3 regions of the Brevibacillus sp. BD137 genome follow, and region 3 is predicted to be linked to each of the others. Evidence: riboswitches for the same ligand, from Rfam matches in the RefSeq annotation. Region 3 holds a riboswitch; each other region holds the start of a gene.
The links. A riboswitch is a leader RNA that binds a small molecule or an ion and turns the genes downstream of it on or off. The one in region 3 is predicted to bind cobalamin.
Positions count from the first base shown of each region.

Region 1: another riboswitch for cobalamin. It lies ahead of ODZ53_RS24830 (ABC transporter substrate-binding protein); the one in region 3 lies ahead of metE (5-methyltetrahydropteroyltriglutamate--homocysteine S-methyltransferase).
Region 2: another riboswitch for cobalamin. It lies ahead of ODZ53_RS10735 (hypothetical protein); the one in region 3 lies ahead of metE (5-methyltetrahydropteroyltriglutamate--homocysteine S-methyltransferase).

Region 1 is NZ_JAOTNO010000015.1:61,636-67,922, forward strand. It holds gene ODZ53_RS24810 (ABC transporter permease) at 1-689, shown strand, start outside; gene ODZ53_RS24815 (ABC transporter permease) at 706-1,611, shown strand; gene ODZ53_RS24820 (alpha/beta fold hydrolase) at 1,668-2,438, opposite strand; gene ODZ53_RS24825 (M24 family metallopeptidase) at 2,563-3,657, shown strand; cobalamin riboswitch at 3,671-3,870, shown strand; gene ODZ53_RS24830 (ABC transporter substrate-binding protein) at 4,038-5,057, shown strand; gene ODZ53_RS24835 (FecCD family ABC transporter permease) at 5,082-6,140, shown strand; gene ODZ53_RS24840 (heme ABC transporter ATP-binding protein) at 6,137-6,287, shown strand, end outside.
Region 2 is NZ_JAOTNO010000004.1:141,305-147,591, forward strand. It holds gene ODZ53_RS10720 (hypothetical protein) at 1-263, opposite strand, end outside; gene ODZ53_RS10725 (TerD family protein) at 520-2,607, shown strand; gene ODZ53_RS10730 (M15 family metallopeptidase) at 2,679-3,371, opposite strand; cobalamin riboswitch at 3,555-3,770, shown strand; gene ODZ53_RS10735 (hypothetical protein) at 3,760-3,981, shown strand; gene cobO (cob(I)yrinic acid a,c-diamide adenosyltransferase) at 4,009-4,557, shown strand; gene cobD (threonine-phosphate decarboxylase CobD) at 4,554-5,669, shown strand; gene cobU (bifunctional adenosylcobinamide kinase/adenosylcobinamide-phosphate guanylyltransferase) at 5,666-6,205, shown strand; gene cobS (adenosylcobinamide-GDP ribazoletransferase) at 6,202-6,287, shown strand, end outside.
Region 3 is NZ_JAOTNO010000002.1:473,641-479,927, reverse strand. It holds gene nrdI (class Ib ribonucleoside-diphosphate reductase assembly flavoprotein NrdI) at 1-350, shown strand, start outside; gene nrdE (class 1b ribonucleoside-diphosphate reductase subunit alpha) at 337-2,421, shown strand; gene nrdF (class 1b ribonucleoside-diphosphate reductase subunit beta) at 2,477-3,427, shown strand; cobalamin riboswitch at 3,514-3,712, shown strand; gene metE (5-methyltetrahydropteroyltriglutamate--homocysteine S-methyltransferase) at 3,858-6,149, shown strand; gene ODZ53_RS05545 (acyl-CoA thioesterase) at 6,155-6,287, shown strand, end outside.

The sequences.
Region 1 (6,287 bases), on a different contig from region 3:
TGCTGATTGCGGTGTTTATCGGTGTAAATGCAGGGATTCTTTCAGCGTGGAAGCAAAACTCCTGGTTTGACTACTGTGCGATGTTGATCGCTTTGGTTGGTGTATCCATGCCGATTTTTTGGCTAGGTTTGATGGAGCAATGGGTGTTTGCCCAAGAACTGAAATGGCTGCCATCAGTTGGTCGCGACAATTCGCGTAATCCCATAGAGGCTATTACGCACTTTTATATACTGGATACGATGATGGCTGGTCGATGGGATCAGCTATGGGAAGTTATCAAGCATTTGATTCTGCCAGGAATCGCGTTAGGTACAATCCCGATGGCGATCATTGCACGTATCACTCGTTCGAGCATGCTAGAGGTCATGCGTGCCGACTATGTCAGAACCGCTCGCGCAAAAGGGCTGACACAGTTTTGGGTCGTGTACAAGCATGCGCTGAAAAATGCCCTGATCCCTGTCTTGACGGTAATTGGCTTGCAAACAGGGTTGCTGCTGGGTGGAGCCGTTTTGACAGAGACGATCTTTGGATGGCCAGGAGTTGGTCGCTATATTGTGACCGCCATTGGAAACCGTGACTATCCGGTTATCCAATCCGGTATCCTTGTAATCGCGACGATTTTCGTCCTGATCAATCTCTTGGTCGACCTTCTGTACGCCTATATCGATCCGCGCATCAAATATCGCTAAGGAGGGACGAAGAGACATGGCACAACCACAATTACAACCACAAGATCAGGTAGTACCTTTAAAAATGAAGCAAGAAGAAGTAGTCTCTCCTTGGAAGGATGCATGGAGGACGCTACGAAAAAACAAGCTGGCGTTGGTGGGCTTCGGGATCATTTTGTTTTTCATTGTTGTGGCGGTACTAGCTCCATGGATTGCTCCGTATCCGTACGACAAAGGCGAGCTCGTGATGAAAAACAAGCCACCTTCCGAAGCGCATTGGTTTGGAACAGATTACAATGGTCGTGATGTATTTAGTCGCGTTATTTATGGGGCACAAATCTCCTTGTGGGTAGGGACGTTCTCTGTCATTGGCTCCGTTCTCGTAGGGACCTTGCTTGGTCTTTTGGCAGGATACTATGGCAGATGGATCGATACGATCATTTCGCGTCTCTTTGATATTATGCTTGCGTTTCCAAGTATTCTTTTGGCAATCGCTGTGGTTGCCATCTTGGGGCCATCTTTGCAAAACGCCTTGATTGCCATTGCGATTATTAACATTCCGACTTTTGGGCGGTTAGTACGCGCCCGTGTATTGAGCTTAAAGGAAGAGGAATTCGTCATGGCCGCACGGGCAATCGGAATGAAAAATTCCCGGATTATCATGCAGCATATTTTGCCAAACAGTCTCGCCCCAATCATTGTGACCGGGACGATGGGGATCGCAACAGCAATTATTGAAGCAGCTGCACTTGGCTTTCTCGGACTGGGAGCACAAGCGCCAGAACCAGAATGGGGAAAAATGCTCGCTGATTCACGTCAGTACATTCAGAAAGCACCATGGACCGTTATTTTTCCAGGGCTCTCTATCATGCTAACAGTTCTCGGCTTTAACTTAATCGGGGACGGCTTGCGTGATGCACTCGACCCGCGGATGAAGAGCTAGTCCAATTGCAAAAAGACAGAAGGGAATGGAGATACCGTCCTTCTGTCTTTTCTTATTTATCCTTCTTCCATGAAGGTGCGGCACAACTGATTGAGTACAGGAGCAGCTTTCGTAATGACTTGATGCTTTACGTTAGGGATCATTTCAAGTCTTGCCTTTGGCAATTTCAGTGTCAGCATTTGCGCATAATGATGCATACGTTTATCTTGTCCGCCATAGGCAAGTAAAATCGGAAGCTGGATGTTGCCCAGACTCTCTGTACATTGATAGCGATGTCCGGCAGCGTAAAGGTATTTTAAGCTGGTGGGATCTGTTTTGGAGGCGTGCGCCGTCCATTTTTCCCGCATTTCTGGGTTATTGACATGTGAGGAAGCAATGGAACAGGCAAGAAGAGGAACTCCGTGAAGCATCGACAACGCCCGGGCCATCCAAAATCGTCCATGCAAATACAGGTCATTCACTTCGGAAAAACCGCTCACGAGTATACTGCCTCGCGCATGATCAGGATAGCGAAGGCAATATTCAAGGGCGATAGAAGCACCTTGGGAGTACCCCAAAATAAAGGGACGCTCAATGCCGAGAGACGGGATCAGCTTATGGAGTCGTTCTGCCAATTCCCCAATAGAATAGGGCTTCTCCATGGGCGAACTGTCACCATGTCCGGGCAAATCAGGGACAATGAGCTGATAAGTATCTGCGAGTGTTTGCTGATAAACAAAATTGATAGAGCCGATGCATGGCGCATGGATACACAATAACGGCTGACCTTTCCCCGATATGTGAAAAGCAAACTGCTTGCCATCCTGATGGACGAGTATTTGTTCCATTTTTGTTTTCACCCCACCCTTAGGTTGTCCGATCCGAAGTAGATTTTGCAATTGAACTCTTCTTTTTTTGATGGGGAAGTGGTATTCTCGCAATAGAATAATTGGTGAAAGCAGGGTGAAGAAGTTGTTTCAAGAGCGCATTTCGAAGCTCCACACGTTTTTGACAGAGCAAGAGCTGAACGCGGTGTTGATTACCTCTCCCAAGCACGTCTACTATTTGACCGGATTTTTTACTGACCCACATGAACGTTTTATGGGTCTTGTTATTCCTGCTGAAGGAAAGCCTTCCTTAATTGTACCTGCTCTTGATCGTGAGGCAGCAGCAGAGGCTTCGTTCGTTCAAGATATCCATACACATACGGATATCCAAAACCCGTATGAAATCCTCAAGCAAGTGTTGCCAGCGAACTTCGCGAAGCTCGGCATTGAGAAAAGTCATATGACTGTCGAGCGCTATGAAGCACTTGGACAAGTTGTTCTGGCGTCGAGCTATGTGGACGTGGAAGAGCCACTGCGTGAAATGCGTTTGATCAAATCTCCGGATGAAGTGGATCGTCTGAAGCACGCTGTTCAGTTGGTCGAGGATTCCTTGCGGGAGACCCTGAAAAAAGTCAAAACAGGCATGACCGAGACAGAAATCGTAGCTGAGCTGGAATTCCAGATGAAGCGCTTGGGCGCAGAAGGTCCATCCTTTACGTCCATGGTATTGGCAGGGGAGAAGTCCGCTTTGCCACATGGGAAGCCAGGAACGCGCCAGGTGCAAGAAGGCGACTTGCTTTTGTTTGATATCGGGGTAGCTGCGAACGGATATGTATCCGATATTACTCGTACCTTTGCTGTAGGCGAGATCAGTCCCCAGCTACAAGAAATTTACGAGACAGTATTGGCTGCCAACGAAGCGGCAATTGCTGAGATTCGTCCGGGTGTGACTTTTGCGCATTTGGATAAAACCGCTCGCGATGTTATCACCGCAAAAGGCTACGGAGAATACTTCATGCACCGCCTTGGGCATGGACTAGGGATGGATGTACATGAATATCCGTCTGTTCACAGCCAGAACCAAGAAGTGCTTCGTCCAGGAATGGTCTTTACCATCGAGCCGGGTATCTATTTGCCAGGAGTAGGCGGCGTTCGGATTGAAGACGATGTATTGGTTACGGAAACAGGCGTTGAAATACTCACGCAGTTCCCGAAAAAACTGACTTCTATCAACCAATAAAGAAGTTGGAAAAATTGAATACGTATCGAATGGTGCTGGATGGCATATGCCGTCAGCTTAAAAGGGAAGTCCGGTGAGAAACCGGCGCGGTCCCGCCACTGTAACGAGGAGCGCCTAGCGAATAGCCACTGTTTTTTGCGAGACAAAAAATGGGAAGGTAGCTGGGTGTGTTGATCCGTAAGCCAGGAGACCTGCCATGCGATCATTTACAATCGACCCACGAGGATGGGGCAGATGTGGAAACAGTCTATGAAAGGGCGCCTTTGCGCCTGTTATGGCTATATCTACGTTTGTCATGCACCTCCCGATTGAAATGGGAGGTGCTTTTTTGTGGATGCAATTGGTTTACTACAACATTTATAAAAAAAGGGGGATTACAGATGTTTCATGCAATCAAAGCACATACAGTAATGAAAGGACTAGCTTTCGGTATCATGACAGCTGCCATGCTTTTGGTTTCGGCATGCGGCTCCACTACGACAACGCAGGCTCCAGCCAAAACAGAACAAACCGCTGCTCCAGCAGCAGAGAGCAAGCCTGTAACACTCACCAATAATGGTATCGAAATGACCTATCCAAAAGCACCTGAGCGTGCCGTGACATTGAACCAACACGTAACCGAAATCATGCTGGCATTGGGCCTGGCTGATAAAATGGTCGGAACCGCTTACCTGGACGATGAAATCCTTCCAGCGTTAAAAGCAGATTACGACAAGATTCCGGTACTGTCTGACAAGTATCCTACGAAAGAAGTGCTGTTGGCAGCGAACCCAGACTTCGTGTACGCCGGATGGAAAAGCGGTTTCGGCGAAAAGGGCGTAGGATCGATGCAGGATTTGGAAAAGGTCGGCATCAAATCTTATCTGCAAGAATCGTCTAGCAAGCCTGGTCCAACGATCGACGATGTGTTCGCGGATATTACGAACATCGGACGCATTTTCCGTGTGGAGGACAAAGCCAATGATTTGATCCATAAAATGAAGAGTGAAATGGATCAAACGATTAGCAAAATCGGCAAGGTGGACGAGCCACTTAAAGTGTTCGTGTACGACAACGGGGAAGATAAGCCATTCACGGCAGCCAACAACTACATGACGTCCTTAATCAAGACTGCTGGCGGCAAGAACATTTTTGATGACATTCAAAAGGGTTGGGCAGAGGTCAGTTGGGAGCAAGTAGTGAGTCGCAATCCAGACGTGATTATTATCGTAGACTACGGGGATAGAACTGTTGAGCAAAAACGTCATTTCCTTTTGACCAAAAAGGAAATGGCGGATATTCCGGCGATTAAAAATCAACGACTGATGGTATTGCCATTGTCTGCGGCTTCTGAAGGCGTTCGTGCACCGATTGCACTGAAAATTTTGGCGGAAGGACTCTACCCGGATAAATTCAAATAGAGTACGCCCCTTTTAAGGGAGGGAATAGCACTGCAACAGATCAAGTTACCTTCTATCATCATTACTTTATTGGTCGGACTCTTCCTCTCGATTACGTTCGCAGTCACGCTGGGATCGGTGGAGATTAAATCGACTACGGTATGGAAAATCGCCTTATCAAAAATTCCGATGTTGACCCAATGGATTGAGGTGGACTGGTCCAAAGGGGAGCAAACAATTATTTGGGATATTCGCTTCCCGCGTGTACTCTTGGGGGCGATCGTCGGAGCAGGTCTGTCTGTCGTGGGAGTAGCGATCCAATCGTTGGTTCGCAACTCCCTGGCTGACCCATATGTGTTAGGCGTATCATCAGGTGCTTCCGTTGGAGCTACTTCCGTAATTATTTTCGGAGCATTCAGCATGTACGGGCAGTATGCGTTAACCTTTGGCGCTTTTACAGGCTCCCTCGTGTCTATCATTCTCATTTTTACGCTATCCCGTATTGGAGGACAAAACTCGACGGTACGCCTGCTCATGGCTGGAATTGCGATATCTGCGATCTTGTCGGCCATTACCAGTCTCCTTGTGTTTTCAGCGCCGAATGAGCATGGAATTGGGACGGTGCTGTTTTGGTTAAGTGGCAGTCTGGCTGGCGGCAAATGGGAGTACCTGACGATCCCTACGTTGATTGTCGTCATCTGTCTCATCGTCTTAATGGCCCAATACCGCTCGCTCAATGCGATGCTGATGGGCGAGGAGTCAGCGGGGACATTGGGGGTTAATACCGTACAATTCCGCAAGCTTCTCCTGGTGATCACGGCACTACTCACCGGGGTGATCGTGTCCATCGCGGGATCAATCGGTTTTGTCGGATTAATGATGCCCCATATTGTCCGTGTGATGGTCGGATCAGATCACAGACGTGTCCTGCCTGTCAGCGCTTTGTTTGGCGCGATATTTCTCATCTGGGTTGATGTAGTCGCCAGGCTTGCATTTGCACCGGAAGAGCTGCCGATCGGTATTTTGACAGCGCTGTGTGGTGGTCCATTCTTTATCTGGTTGATGTTGCGGAGTTCTTATTCCTTTGGAGGTAGCGGACGATGAATTTGCAGGTTGAGAATATATCGGTCGAACTGGAGAAAAAGGGAATCCTGCGCAACGTCAGTCTGGAGGTGTGCTCCGGAGAGTTTGTGGGACTAATCGGGCCGAATGGTAGTGGGAAGTCCACATTGCTAAAAAGTATTTATCGGG
Region 2 (6,287 bases), on a different contig from region 3:
CAGCGAAAGAAAGCTCTACTTCGTGTACCCAAGGCAGATAACGGAATGATTGCGGCTGTCGTCAATAAAAATATTCCGAGTGCGGCATTAAAGGAAAACGCTTTCGAGACATCGCCATTAGGAGCGACGGGTCCTCCGTGAAGCATGACCCAGATTGCGCATATGCCAGCGAGTAAGAAGCCGAGCAAGCCGGTATACACTAACCATTTCTCCCCTTGAAAGAAAGGGGGTGCTGAATGACTTTTCATAACAGATGGCTTCATGAATCGAGTTCTCCCTCCAGTAAAGTTTTGGTACTCTGCTACTCACTTTACAGGGATGAAGAATGCGGAATAACGGGCAGCGGAATGAAATTGAATTAGGACTGGGGACGGATTTATGTCTCGTTCCTGAGGGAGAACTTTACCAGCAGGGAGAATTGAAGTAAGATGGTTAAAAATTACAAAAAGGAATAAAAAATCAGGCTATTGTACACCTTCCTTCTAAGCGAAAGGTTTCCTGATTTTTTTCGTGATGCCAATGAAAAATCAAATCTACCTTCGCCGAAAAAATCAAATCATCGTACATCAGGGGCAGCATGAACTGCCTACCTCTTATTTAGCTGCGGCTTTGCGTAATATAGAGAGCTTGGGCTATACCTTTTCCCTGGAATTGCTAGAAAAAATCCGGACGCTGTCGGAAGGAGAGTTTTTTGCGCTCTATTCGGATGTGGTAGCTGTGCTAAAAGTAAAGATCGGGGCATCCCGCCAGTACAAGCCGATGTATCCGAATTTTCCTAAGCAAGTCATGGAGGCTAGCGAGAGTGAGCTTTTTGTAAATGCGATCATTCATTATTTGACGTTGGACCTTCCTGTGCACGAAGTGAAAAAACGTTTGCCTTTGCTAAGAGAATCTCGCCTGAAGCTGATTCATTTGGGCACAGACGAAGAGCTGCTTCATATAGGAATGAACTTGCTGCGTGCCAATAGCTCGCTGTCCGCTACTGACAAGGAAGACTTGGAGGGCTTGATTCAGGCCTATGAAGGAGTCGCAGAAGCTCTGCCAACAGAGATTCCTCAAAAGGAAAACGTGGCGATCGCTGCTAGCCTGCTGCTCAAATATGACAAGCTTCCTGCTGCTTTTTTTGCTCACTATTACAAGACCGCAACAGATGTATTGCGTCTGGCAGTGGCGCTGTCTGATGGAGATGTGAGCTTGGCAGAGCCTGCAAAATTTCGCAAGTTCAAACGCGGGGAAAGAAGACTGCTCCTTAGCCTGCTGGAAGCCAGCTCGAATATCGTAGAAGACATGAATCGTTACAAAAACAGATGGATTCGTCTTGGGGAAATCTTACATCCGTTTGAATATAAGGATCGCTATCCGAAAGCGGCAGAAGCATTCGATATTTTGCGCAACAATCACAAGATCGAGACGTTCAATAGCCAAGTAGAGCAGGCGCTGGTCCGTGCGGATTTGAATACGGCGATCAAGCTGCTTAAACAACGTCCAGGGGAATTTGCCCGTCGTCTGGATCATTTGTTGCGTTTGACGGAGCAGGGGAGTCCAGTCCTTACTGCCTTCGAGAAAATTGCGGATGGTGTATCAACTCCAGTTCTTTTGCAAGTTATGAATCACTTCGACAAACGGGATAGCTACGGGGAATGGCGTACCTTTTTTCCGAAAGGGCAAGTGGCGAAAGTACAGGCAATCGAAAACCGAGTGCCAGGCTTGCAAGAGGACAGCAGACAAAAGGCAGCGGATATTTGCCGGACAGCGTTGTTAAACCGTTTTGCCCAATTGCCGTCGCTGGGCAACGTCTATATCGATCCGCGGCTACAGGAGCATCTCGTTCCGTTTTCGATGCGATCCGCCAGCAAAGCGTTGCGCACGATTGCACGCGGCTCCCGACTATCGATCCCGGATGGAGGAACGATTCGCTTTTTCCTGTGGTGGAGGGAAGGGATCGTCAACGATGTCCCTACAGGCAGAGTCGATATCGATTTGTCTGCCGTGCTCTATAACGAAGACTGGAAGTACATAGAGCATATTTCTTATACCAACCTGCGTTCCGACAAGTATCAAGCGTACCATAGCGGGGATATTGTGGAGGCTCCCGAAGGCGCGTGCGAGTTCATCGACATCGGAATTGATTCTGTCATCCGCTATGGTGGTCGATACGTCGTAATGAACCTGTATTCGTTTTCGAGTCAGCCTTATTGTGATTTGCCTGAATGCTACGCAGGCTGGATGATTCGGTCGGCGCCACAGACGGGAGAAATTTTCGAGCCGCAGACGGTACAGGACAAGATTGATCTCGCCGCAAACACGCGGATTTGTATCCCGGTCATTCTGGATCTCGTGGAGAGAAAAGTGATTTGGACGGATATCGCCCTGAATTCCGACCCGCGTTTTGCCAACAATGTGGAGTCCAATGCCGGAGGGGTGGAGCTGATGGGAAGAGCGCTCACCTCGTTGGTGAAGCCTACCCTGCATGAGTTGTTTATGCTTCATGCACAGGCGAGAGGGACGCTGATTGATCAAGCAGAAGAGGCAGATACGGTATTTTCCATGGAGGAAGGGATTACGCCGTTTGATACGGAGATCATCATGGCGGATTTTATGCAGTGATGGTTTCATATACGAATAAGCAAGACCGTCAGGCAGTATGAGCTGACGGTCTTTTTCATGGAAGCTATTTCTCACATCGACAAGACTCCGCCATAGATCGGCTCCTGCTGCGTTTTTTGTCCCCACGTGCGCGTACCATACTCAAAATGCCACCACTCCTGCGAATAGTTGACGAATCCGGCAGCAGTCATCAAATGATAGAGCAGTCGGCGATTGTCTCGAATCTCGATGTCTTTTTGGGTAGGCTGTACGAGTTCTTCATAATGGCGAGTCTCAGCCCTTTCACTGAAATCATCGAAGTCTGTCCCCATTTCCAGCCAGCCATCAGGTCCTGCGATAGTCAGATCGACTGCACCACCGGATAGGTGCGGGGACGGTTTGGAGAGGTCTGTTGTTGGATAAGCAACGAATTTACTCAATTCTTCCGTGAGTGCGGGTCCCTCCTGCCAGCCTTGTAAAATCAGAGCTTCACGGAAACGCTCATACAACGATGCCTGTACCTCGAACGAGCGCCAGCCGTCCAGCACGACGAGCTTGTAGCCAACTGGCAGTTGCGCGGCTGCCGTAGCGAGCTTGCGTGCTGCCCCTTCTCGCAAAAAGGCTTCCGGCTTTGTTCCGGCATAGCCCTCGTGGTAGTAGGCTGGATAGATCGTGATTTGTTCCGAAAGGGAAGAGAGGAGGATCATCGGTTCGCTGCATTCCTTGATCGGCAGTGGGCTGGGCAAATCCATGTCTGTTATTTTTGGAATCGGGGGATATAGCATGACTGCACACCACTTTCGATTGTTTTGCCAATAGGGTAACGAAAAACGTCAAGTAAGTAAACGGTCATTATCTTAAATTTTCTGCCAATAGCCACCTGCGAGGAATCGGCAGCTTTTGCTTGAATCCTCGGTAGCTTTTGCTATTATTAAAGCAAGTGCTTGTCAACGAAACGAATGACATTTACATATGGAAGAGAAACAGGTCCTTGTTTTTGCGAAACCGATTCGCAGGAGCAAGGTTAAAAGGGAAGTTTGGTGAAAAGCCAACGCGGTCCCGCCACTGTAAGAGAGTAGCTATTCTTCAAGGCACCATGCCATCCACTGCCCATCCGGGAGCGGGAAGGAGAAGAAGAGCGATGATCCTCAAGCCAGGAGACCTGCCTGTTTTATGTTTACACTGATTTCCTTCGGGTCAAAGGAAGAGGTGAGGATTGTTGCTTTTCAGCTATCCGCGCTTTGTTTTTCCTTACGTACTGGGGGAAACAGAGCGCTTTTTTTTGTGAAAAACGTCTCGACGTTTTTCATAAAGGTGGATGCGACCGCTTGCGGTCAACAAAACGGTCATGACCGTTTTATTGCTTCGGAAAGTATGGATAGAACAGCGGAGTAAAATACGTCACTTTTTGAGGTGGTCACGATGGAGAAAAACGATAAGAAGCGGGGCTTGACCCTCGTTTACACAGGAGACGGCAAAGGAAAAACGACGGCAGCAGTCGGATTGGCTGTGCGGGCGACAGGGCGCGGGAAAAAGGTGCTGATGGTTCAATTCATCAAGTCGCCGGAGCGAACATACGGAGAAAAGATTATTTTTGATAAATTGGGCATTGAAATCGTGCAAAAGGGCGTCGGCTTCACCTGGACAAAGACACCGGAGGAGCATCGTGAGGCATTGAAAGAAGCTTGGGCGTTTGCGAGCGAGAAGCTCTCTTCCGGAGCGTACGATGTTGTCATTCTGGATGAGCTGAATAATGCATTGGCGATTGACCGCTTCCCGATTGACGATGTGTTGCCATTGTCCGCTGTGTTGGAAGCGATTCAAAACAGGCCAAGTCATACCCACCTCGTGATTACGGGACGGGCAGCAAAGCAGGAGATCCTAGACATCGCAGATCTGGTGACAGAGATGAAGCCAATCAAGCATTACTACGATGAAGGGATTCCAGCTGTGCTGGGGGTAGAGTTTTGACAAGCGCAGGTGTAATAGAGACGTACGGTCATGGTGGAGACCTGCTGACCGCAGCGCAGCGCTTTGGTCGAGAGCCCGGGCAGTTTCTGGATTACAGTGCCAATATTAATCCGCTGGGGATGCCAGCAAGCGTCCGTGAGATGCTACTAGCTTCGTTGGCTGCTGTAGGGCATTACCCAGACCCTGGACATCGTGTGTTTCGTCGTGCGCTGGCCAAACGGCTGCAAATGTCGGAGGAATGGCTGCTGCCTGCGAATGGTGCCGCGGAGGCAATGGCACTGGCCATCCTCGGTCTTTCGCCGCAAACAGTTGGTGTGGTGTATCCTTGCTTTTCGGAATACGCGCAACTTTCCGAGCAGTATGGTGCTCGTGTCATTGGCTGCTTCGGGAAGGAAGCGAACGGGTACAAGCCCGATTCTGAAGAGCTGTATACACTTTTTGCGCAGGCGGATCTCGTATTTGTCGGGTCACCTAACAATCCGACCGGAATCCTGTATCAACCGGATGAGCTGCGCCAAATGGCGGAATGGACGCAAGAGACCAATACGTGGCTCATCGTGGACGAGGCTTTTCTCGATTTTGTAGAGGAAGAGCGGCAGTATACATTGGCGACGCAGCTGGAGCACTTTCCTCGTGTGATTTTGATGCGTTCGATGACGAAAATGTACGCGATCCCGGGATTGCGCTTGGGCTATGCGATTGCACATCCGGATGTCATTGCGAAAATGCGCCAAAAGCAAGTGAGCTGGAGCGTAAATGCACTGGCCCTTTTGGCAGGAGAACTGTGCTTGCAGGAGCAGGCATACGAGGAACAGACGCGCAGGCTGATCAAAACAGAACGTGCGTATTTGACTGACTGCATCCGTAGAGAGTTGGGCTGGCGGGTATGGCCGGGGGAGGCAAACTTTTTGCTACTGCGCTCGCCAGAAGGATTGCCAGCCGAGCAACTGCAGGCACGACTCGGCAAAAAAGGCGTTCTAATCCGCAACTGTGCGATGTATCCCGGTTTGACGGCCCATGATGTGAGAGTTGCCGTGCGTGGACGAGAGGAAAATGAACGACTTTTGGCAGCGCTTCGCGAGGTCCATGCGGAAGGAAGGGAACAGCGATGAGCTTGGTGCTGGTAACAGGCGGTGTCCGTTCAGGAAAAAGCCGCTACGCGGAAGAGCTCGCGATGAAGTTGGGCAGTCGAGTCCTGTACGTGGCGACAGGCAAGGCTTGGGATGATGAAATGAAGCAGAGAATCGAGCTGCATCAGGCACGTCGTCCGCTGGAATGGGGCTGTGTGGAGATAGGAGAGCGATTAACGGATTACCACGCATTTCGTGAGCAGTATGATGTGGTGTTGATCGATTGTCTGTCCACTTGGGTGAGTAATCGATTGATGAGCGTGGATGAGTCGGAATGGAGAAGTGCTTCACACACGCAAGCCCTGCTGCACGAGGCAGAGGCGTGGCTGACCCTCGTTCAGAATTCCCCGCAAAAAGTCATTGCTGTCACAAGCGAGGTCGGATTGGGCGGTGTAGCCTTGAGTCGTTTGGGCAGATGGTTCGCGGATGTGCTGGGCGATGTCAATCAGAGAAGTGCGCGACAAGCGGACGCCGTCTACGCGGTTTTGTCGGGGATACCGTGGAGGATCAAAGGATGAATGCATTTTTACACGCGATCTCGTTTTTTACGCGTATTCCGGTCCCGTGGCTTCGTCCTTCTGAGGAGGCGTGGAGAAAAAG
Region 3 (6,287 bases):
CTTATGATTCAAAAACAGGAAACGTCCGACGATTCGTCAACAAAATTAATTTGCCACATGTGGAAATTGATCAAGATATGGTGTTGGACGAGCCATTCATTTTGATCACATACACGACGGGATTCGGACAAGTGCCGGAGAAGGTGGCGACGTTCCTGAAGCGAAATCATGTCCATCTGCGCGGGGTATCTGCCAGCGGCAACCGCAATTGGGGAACCAGCTTTGCCAAAAGTGCGGATACGATCGCGAGCCAATATGGCGTTCCGGTGATTTCTAAATTCGAACTGTCCGGTACCGGCCGTGACGTGGAACAATTTACGAGTGGGGTGGCAGCAATTGCGGCATATTGAATTGAACAACGAACTGATGCAGCGTGGCAACGACGGATTTTATCAACTGGAAAAGGATCGGGAAGCGGTTGCGGTCTTCATGGAAGAAGTGCAGTCCAACACGATGACCTTTGGCAGTGTCAAAGAACGCATGGACTATTTGATCGAGAATGACTTCTATGAAAACGTCTATGAAACATACACTGTTGAGCAGGTCGATGAGGTTTTCCGTTTGGCCTATGACGCCGATTTTCAATTTGCTTCGTATATGGCTATCTCCAAATTTTATAAAGATTACGCTTTGAAAACGAACGATAAATCGATGTACTTGGAGCAGTATCCAGACAGGGTGGCCGTTGTGGCACTGTCGCTTGGACAAGGTGACTTTGAGCTCGCCAAGCGTTTAACGGTCTCCATGATGGACCAACGTTTGCAACCAGCGACACCAACTTTCCTGAACGCAGGCAAAAGCCGCCGGGGAGAAATGGTTTCCTGCTTCTTGCTCGAAATGGATGATTCACTGAATTCCATCAACTTTATTTTGGGAACTTGTATGCAGCTATCCAAAATTGGCGGCGGTGTAGCCGTGAACCTGTCCAAGCTTCGCGGACGAGGAGAGCCGATCAAAGGCGTCGAGGGCGCGGCAAAAGGTGTCATGCCCGTTCTCAAGCTGTTGGAAGATGCGTTTTCCTACGCGGATCAAATGGGGCAACGCAAAGGCTCAGGTGCAGCGTACTACAACATCTTCGGCTGGGATATCAACGAGTTTCTCGATTGCAAAAAAATCAATGCGGATGAAAAAGCCCGCATCAAAACGTTGTCCATCGGCCTGATCGTACCAAACGTGTTCTACAAGCTGGCTGAGGAAAACAAGCCATTGACTGTGTTTGCTCCATACTCCGTGTACAAAGAATACGGTGTGCATCTGGATGATATGGACCTCGATGAGATGTACGAGGAGCTCTTGGCTAACGATCGCATCAAGAAAAAGACCGTGATGAGCGCACGCGAGATGTTGACCAAAATCGCGATGATCCAAATGGAATCGGGCTATCCGTACATCATGAACAAAACGAATGCGAACAACAACCATGCGCTGAAAGATCTCGGTTCGGTAAAAATGTCCAACCTGTGCACGGAAATCTTCCAGCTACAGGAGACTTCGACGATTACCAATTACGGCGAGATGGATATCATCCGTCGCGATATTAGCTGCAATCTGGCATCGCTCAATATTGTCAATGTGATGGAACGCAAAATGATCCGCGAATCTGTCCACGAAGGAATCGAAGCCATTACAGCCGTGAGTGACATGACGCGTGTAGAAAACGCTCCAGGCGTTCAAAAGGCAAACAGTGAGCTGCACTCTGTAGGTCTCGGTGCGATGAATCTGAACGGTTATCTCGCAAAGAACAGAATCGCGTACGAAAGTGAAGAAGCGAAAGATTTCGCCCGTACGTTCTTCATGATGATGAACTTCTACTCCTTGGAAAAAAGTATGGAAATTGCCAGGGAAACAGGCAAGACCTTCTTGGGCTTTGAACAATCGGAATATGCAAAAGGCACTTATTTTAACAAGTACGTGACGAACGATTACAGCCCGCGGACGGAAAAAGCAAAGCTTCTCTTTGAAGGAATGCACATTCCGACGCCAGCGGATTGGGCGGATCTACAGCAAAAGGTGCAAAAGCATGGTGTTTATCATGCGTACCGTTTGGCGATTGCACCGACACAGAGCATTTCCTACATTCAGAATGCGACTTCTAGCGTGATGCCAATTGTTGAGCATATCGAAACGAGAACGTATGCCAACTCTACGACGTATTACCCGATGCCGTACTTGTCGCAGGAAAACTATTTTTACTACAAATCGGCGTATGTAATCGATCAATTCAAAGTGATTGATCTGATTGCCGAAATTCAAGAGCACATCGATCAAGGAATTTCGACTGTGCTGCACGTGAACAGTAACATTTCAACTAGAGAACTGGCTCGCTATTACATTTATGCAGCGAAAAAAGGTCTGAAGTCGCTCTATTATACGCGGACGAAGCATTTGACTGTAGAAGAGTGCATTAGCTGCGCTGTTTAGTGAACACGATTCAAATAAGGAAAAGCATCAAGCAAAAAGAGAAGAGGAACGCCATATGAAAGCAGTCAATTGGAACAGGCCGGACGACGATTTTACGATGACGTTTTGGAATCAAAACATCATGCAGTTCTGGACGGATGATGAGATTCCGTTGTCAGATGACAAGATGGCCTGGATGGAGCTCAGTGCGACTGAACGGGATACGTATAAAAAAGTATTGGGCGGTCTCACCTTGCTGGATACGGTTCAGGGCGGAGTAGGGATGCCGAAGATCATGGAGCATGTCGATGGACTGCAAAGAAAAGCGGTTCTCGCCTTCATGGGCATGATGGAGCAAATCCATGCCAAATCGTACAGCAGTATTTTTACAACGCTGGCATCGACAGAGGAGATTGACGGTATTTTTTCGTGGGTAGAAAACAATCCACATCTGCAAAAGAAAGCGGCCCTCATCTCCAAACGCTATCAAGAAATTGAGAAACCGAAAGACTTGTACATGGCGATGGTAGCGTCCGTCTTCCTGGAAAGCTATCTGTTTTACAGCGGCTTCTTCTACCCGCTCTATTTGGCGGGGCAAGGAAAGATGACAAGCAGCGGGGAAATTATCGACCTGATTGTTCGTGACGAGAGCATCCACGGACTCTATGTCGGCGTTCTCGCGCAAGAAGTCTATCAAGGCCTGAGTGTGGTCGAGCAAACCGCAGCAAAAGAGGAGCTGTATGCTCTTTTGCATGAGCTGCAAGAAAATGAAGAGGCCTATACGACTTCGTTGTATACCGAAATCGGCTTGGCTGACGAGGTTCATGCCTACGTGCGCTACAACGCGAACAAAGCTTTGATGAATCTGGGTCTGGACCCGCTATTCCCAGAGGAAGAAGTGAACCCGATCGTGCTGAACGGCATTCGCACGCAGACGAAGCAGCATGACTTCTTCTCGAAAAAAGGAAATGGTTATGTCCGTACACTAAACGTAGAGCCGTTGACGGACGATGATTTTAGATTTTAGTATGACAAAAAATGGATTCTGTGTTACTGTATGAACAGTATGCTGCCCTGCTCGTTTTCTGGGGCACTTCACAGAACCATGATAATTTCATAGGAGTGGGAACAGGTTCTTTGGTTATCAAGATCGACCAAGGATGAAAAGGGAAGTCGGTGAGAATCCGACACGGTCCCGCCACTGTATGAGGGGAGTCGGCACATTTATTAGCCACTGATCCAATCGGATTGGGAAGGTATGTGCAGATGATGATCCCAAAGTCAGGAGACCTGCCTGTTTCGACGACACTGCTTAACCTACGGGAGATAGGGAGGTGTTAGGATGCTGTGATCTCAGTGCTTATTTGGCATTTCTAACGTTCTTTTTGATCGTTGGAGATGCCTTTTTTATTGGGCGGATTCAAGTCAAGATCGAATGAAGAATGGAGAGGAAGCTCATGAAAAGCAGCAATTTGGGATATCCACGGATCGGGAAGAACCGCGAGTGGAAAAAGGCATTGGAAGCATTTTGGGCAGGCAGCATCGATGAGGCAAGCCTGGTACAGCAAATGGAGCAAATCCGTCACCAAAACCTGTTACGTCAGCAGGAAAAAAGGGTCGAGCTGATCCCTGTGGGTGACTTTACGTACTACGATCACATGTTGGATATGGCTGTGATGTTTGGAATGGTCCCCAAGCGTTATGAATACGAGGGAGGCCCGGTTTCATTAGCTACATACTTCGCCATGGCTCGCGGTTCGAAGGAAGCTGTCGCCAGCGAAATGACGAAATGGTTTAACACGAACTACCATTACATCGTCCCGGAGTTCGGTGAAAGACAACCAGCCATAACCGAGAACAAGCCTCTCCAGGCCTATTTGGAGGCCAAAGAAAAGTATGGCATCATCGGAAAGCCTGTTATTGTAGGCCCGTATACGTTTGTCAAATTGTCTAAAGGATATGAGAAAAACGAATTTGAGATCGTCGTGGATCGACTCGTTCCGCTCTACATAGACGTTCTCCGGGAGTTAGAGCTGCACGGCGTGGAATGGGTGCAAATCGATGAGCCTGCATTTGTACTGGATGTCTCTGAGCAAGAACGCGCCATGATCAAGCGTATCTATACGCAAATCGGTCAAGCACTACCGCATCTACAATGCATGCTGCAAACCTATTTTGAAGCGGTGGATTGGTACAAGGAGCTAGTTTCCTTACCGGTAAAAGGAATCGGTCTTGATTTTGTACACGGAGCGAAGCGCAATTTGACTCATCTGAAAACACACGGGTTTCCAGCAGACAAGATTCTCGCAGCGGGAATCATCGACGGTCGAAACATATGGCGTGCGTCCATTGAGGAGAAATGGGAGCTGGTCAATGAAATTTCCGAGATCGTTCCACTCGAAAAGCTGTGGCTGCAGCCGTCCAGCAGTTTGTTGCACGTTCCTGTAACAGTTGAAGCAGAGAGCGAATTGCCAGAGGAAGTAATGCCTGCATTGGCGTTTTCCGACGAAAAACTAGGGGAAGTACAGCTTTTAGTCCAAGGATTCCGATATGGTAAGTACGTCATTTCAAAAGAGATCGCTCAAAATGAAGCGGACTTGCTAAAGCTCGCATTATCTCCAGCGAGGAATCGTCTAGAAGTGAAGAATGCTTTACGTCAAATCGCTGCTGCCAAACTTGAAAGAAGTGTTCCTTATCTCGAACGTCGAGAGATTCAACAAAATACGTGGAAGTTACCACTGTTGCCAACGACCACAATCGGTAGTTTCCCGCAGACGGCGGAGGTTCGTCAAGCTCGACAGCAGTTTAAAAAAGGGAACTGGACAGTGGAGCAATACGACGCTTTCATTCAGGCGCAAATCAAGGAATGGGTCAACATACAAGAAGAGCTTGGTCTGGATGTCCTCGTCCATGGTGAGTTCGAACGAACCGATATGGTTGAGTATTTTGGCGAAAAGCTCGATGGCTTTTTGTTCACGAAAAACGGCTGGGTGCAGTCATATGGCTCGCGCTGCGTGAAGCCACCTGTTATTTACGGAGATGTGGAGTTTGTGGCACCAATGACGGTCAAAGAAAGTGTGTATGCAAAATCATTGACCGCCAAACCAATGAAGGGTATGTTAACTGGCCCAGCAACTATTCTGAATTGGTCGTTTGCTCGAGACGATGTCTCCAGACAAGAAGTGTGCGAACAAATCGCGTTGGCATTGCGAAAAGAAGTAGAAGCCTTGGAAGAAGCGGGGATTCTCATGATTCAAGTCGATGAACCAGCGTTGCGCGAAGGACATCCGCTCAAAAAAGAAGAGCAAGCAGCTTATCTCGAGTGGGCTGTTAGAGCGTTTCGTCTAGCGACTTCCACTGTTGCGCCGAGCACCCAGATTCATACACATATGTGCTATTGTGAATTTCATGATTTCATGGACGTCATCAGCGAACTCGATGCCGATGTGATTTCGATTGAAACCTCACGTAGCCACGGTGAGCTCGTGTCTGTGTTCGAAACAGGTACGTATGATAAAGGCATCGGGCTCGGCGTTTATGATATCCATAGCCCCCGAGTTCCAGCTGTTTCAGAAATGGAAGATATGGTAGCACGAGGCGTACAAGTACTTCCACCGGACCAATTTTGGATAAACCCGGATTGCGGGCTGAAGACGAGAGGAAGAGAAGAAACCGTTCAGTCGTTACGAAACATGGTTGCGGCAACGAAGGCGATTCGGAATCGTTTGACAGCTCAGTCGGGAAGGTGAACGCGATGAGAGGGGCCACACAAATGATGCCAGAAGCACGACCGATCCAACAATCGAGAACCTTTTTGACTGATCTCGTCTTTCCACCGGATACCAATCACCACCATACCATTTTCGGTGGGAAAGTCATGGCCTATG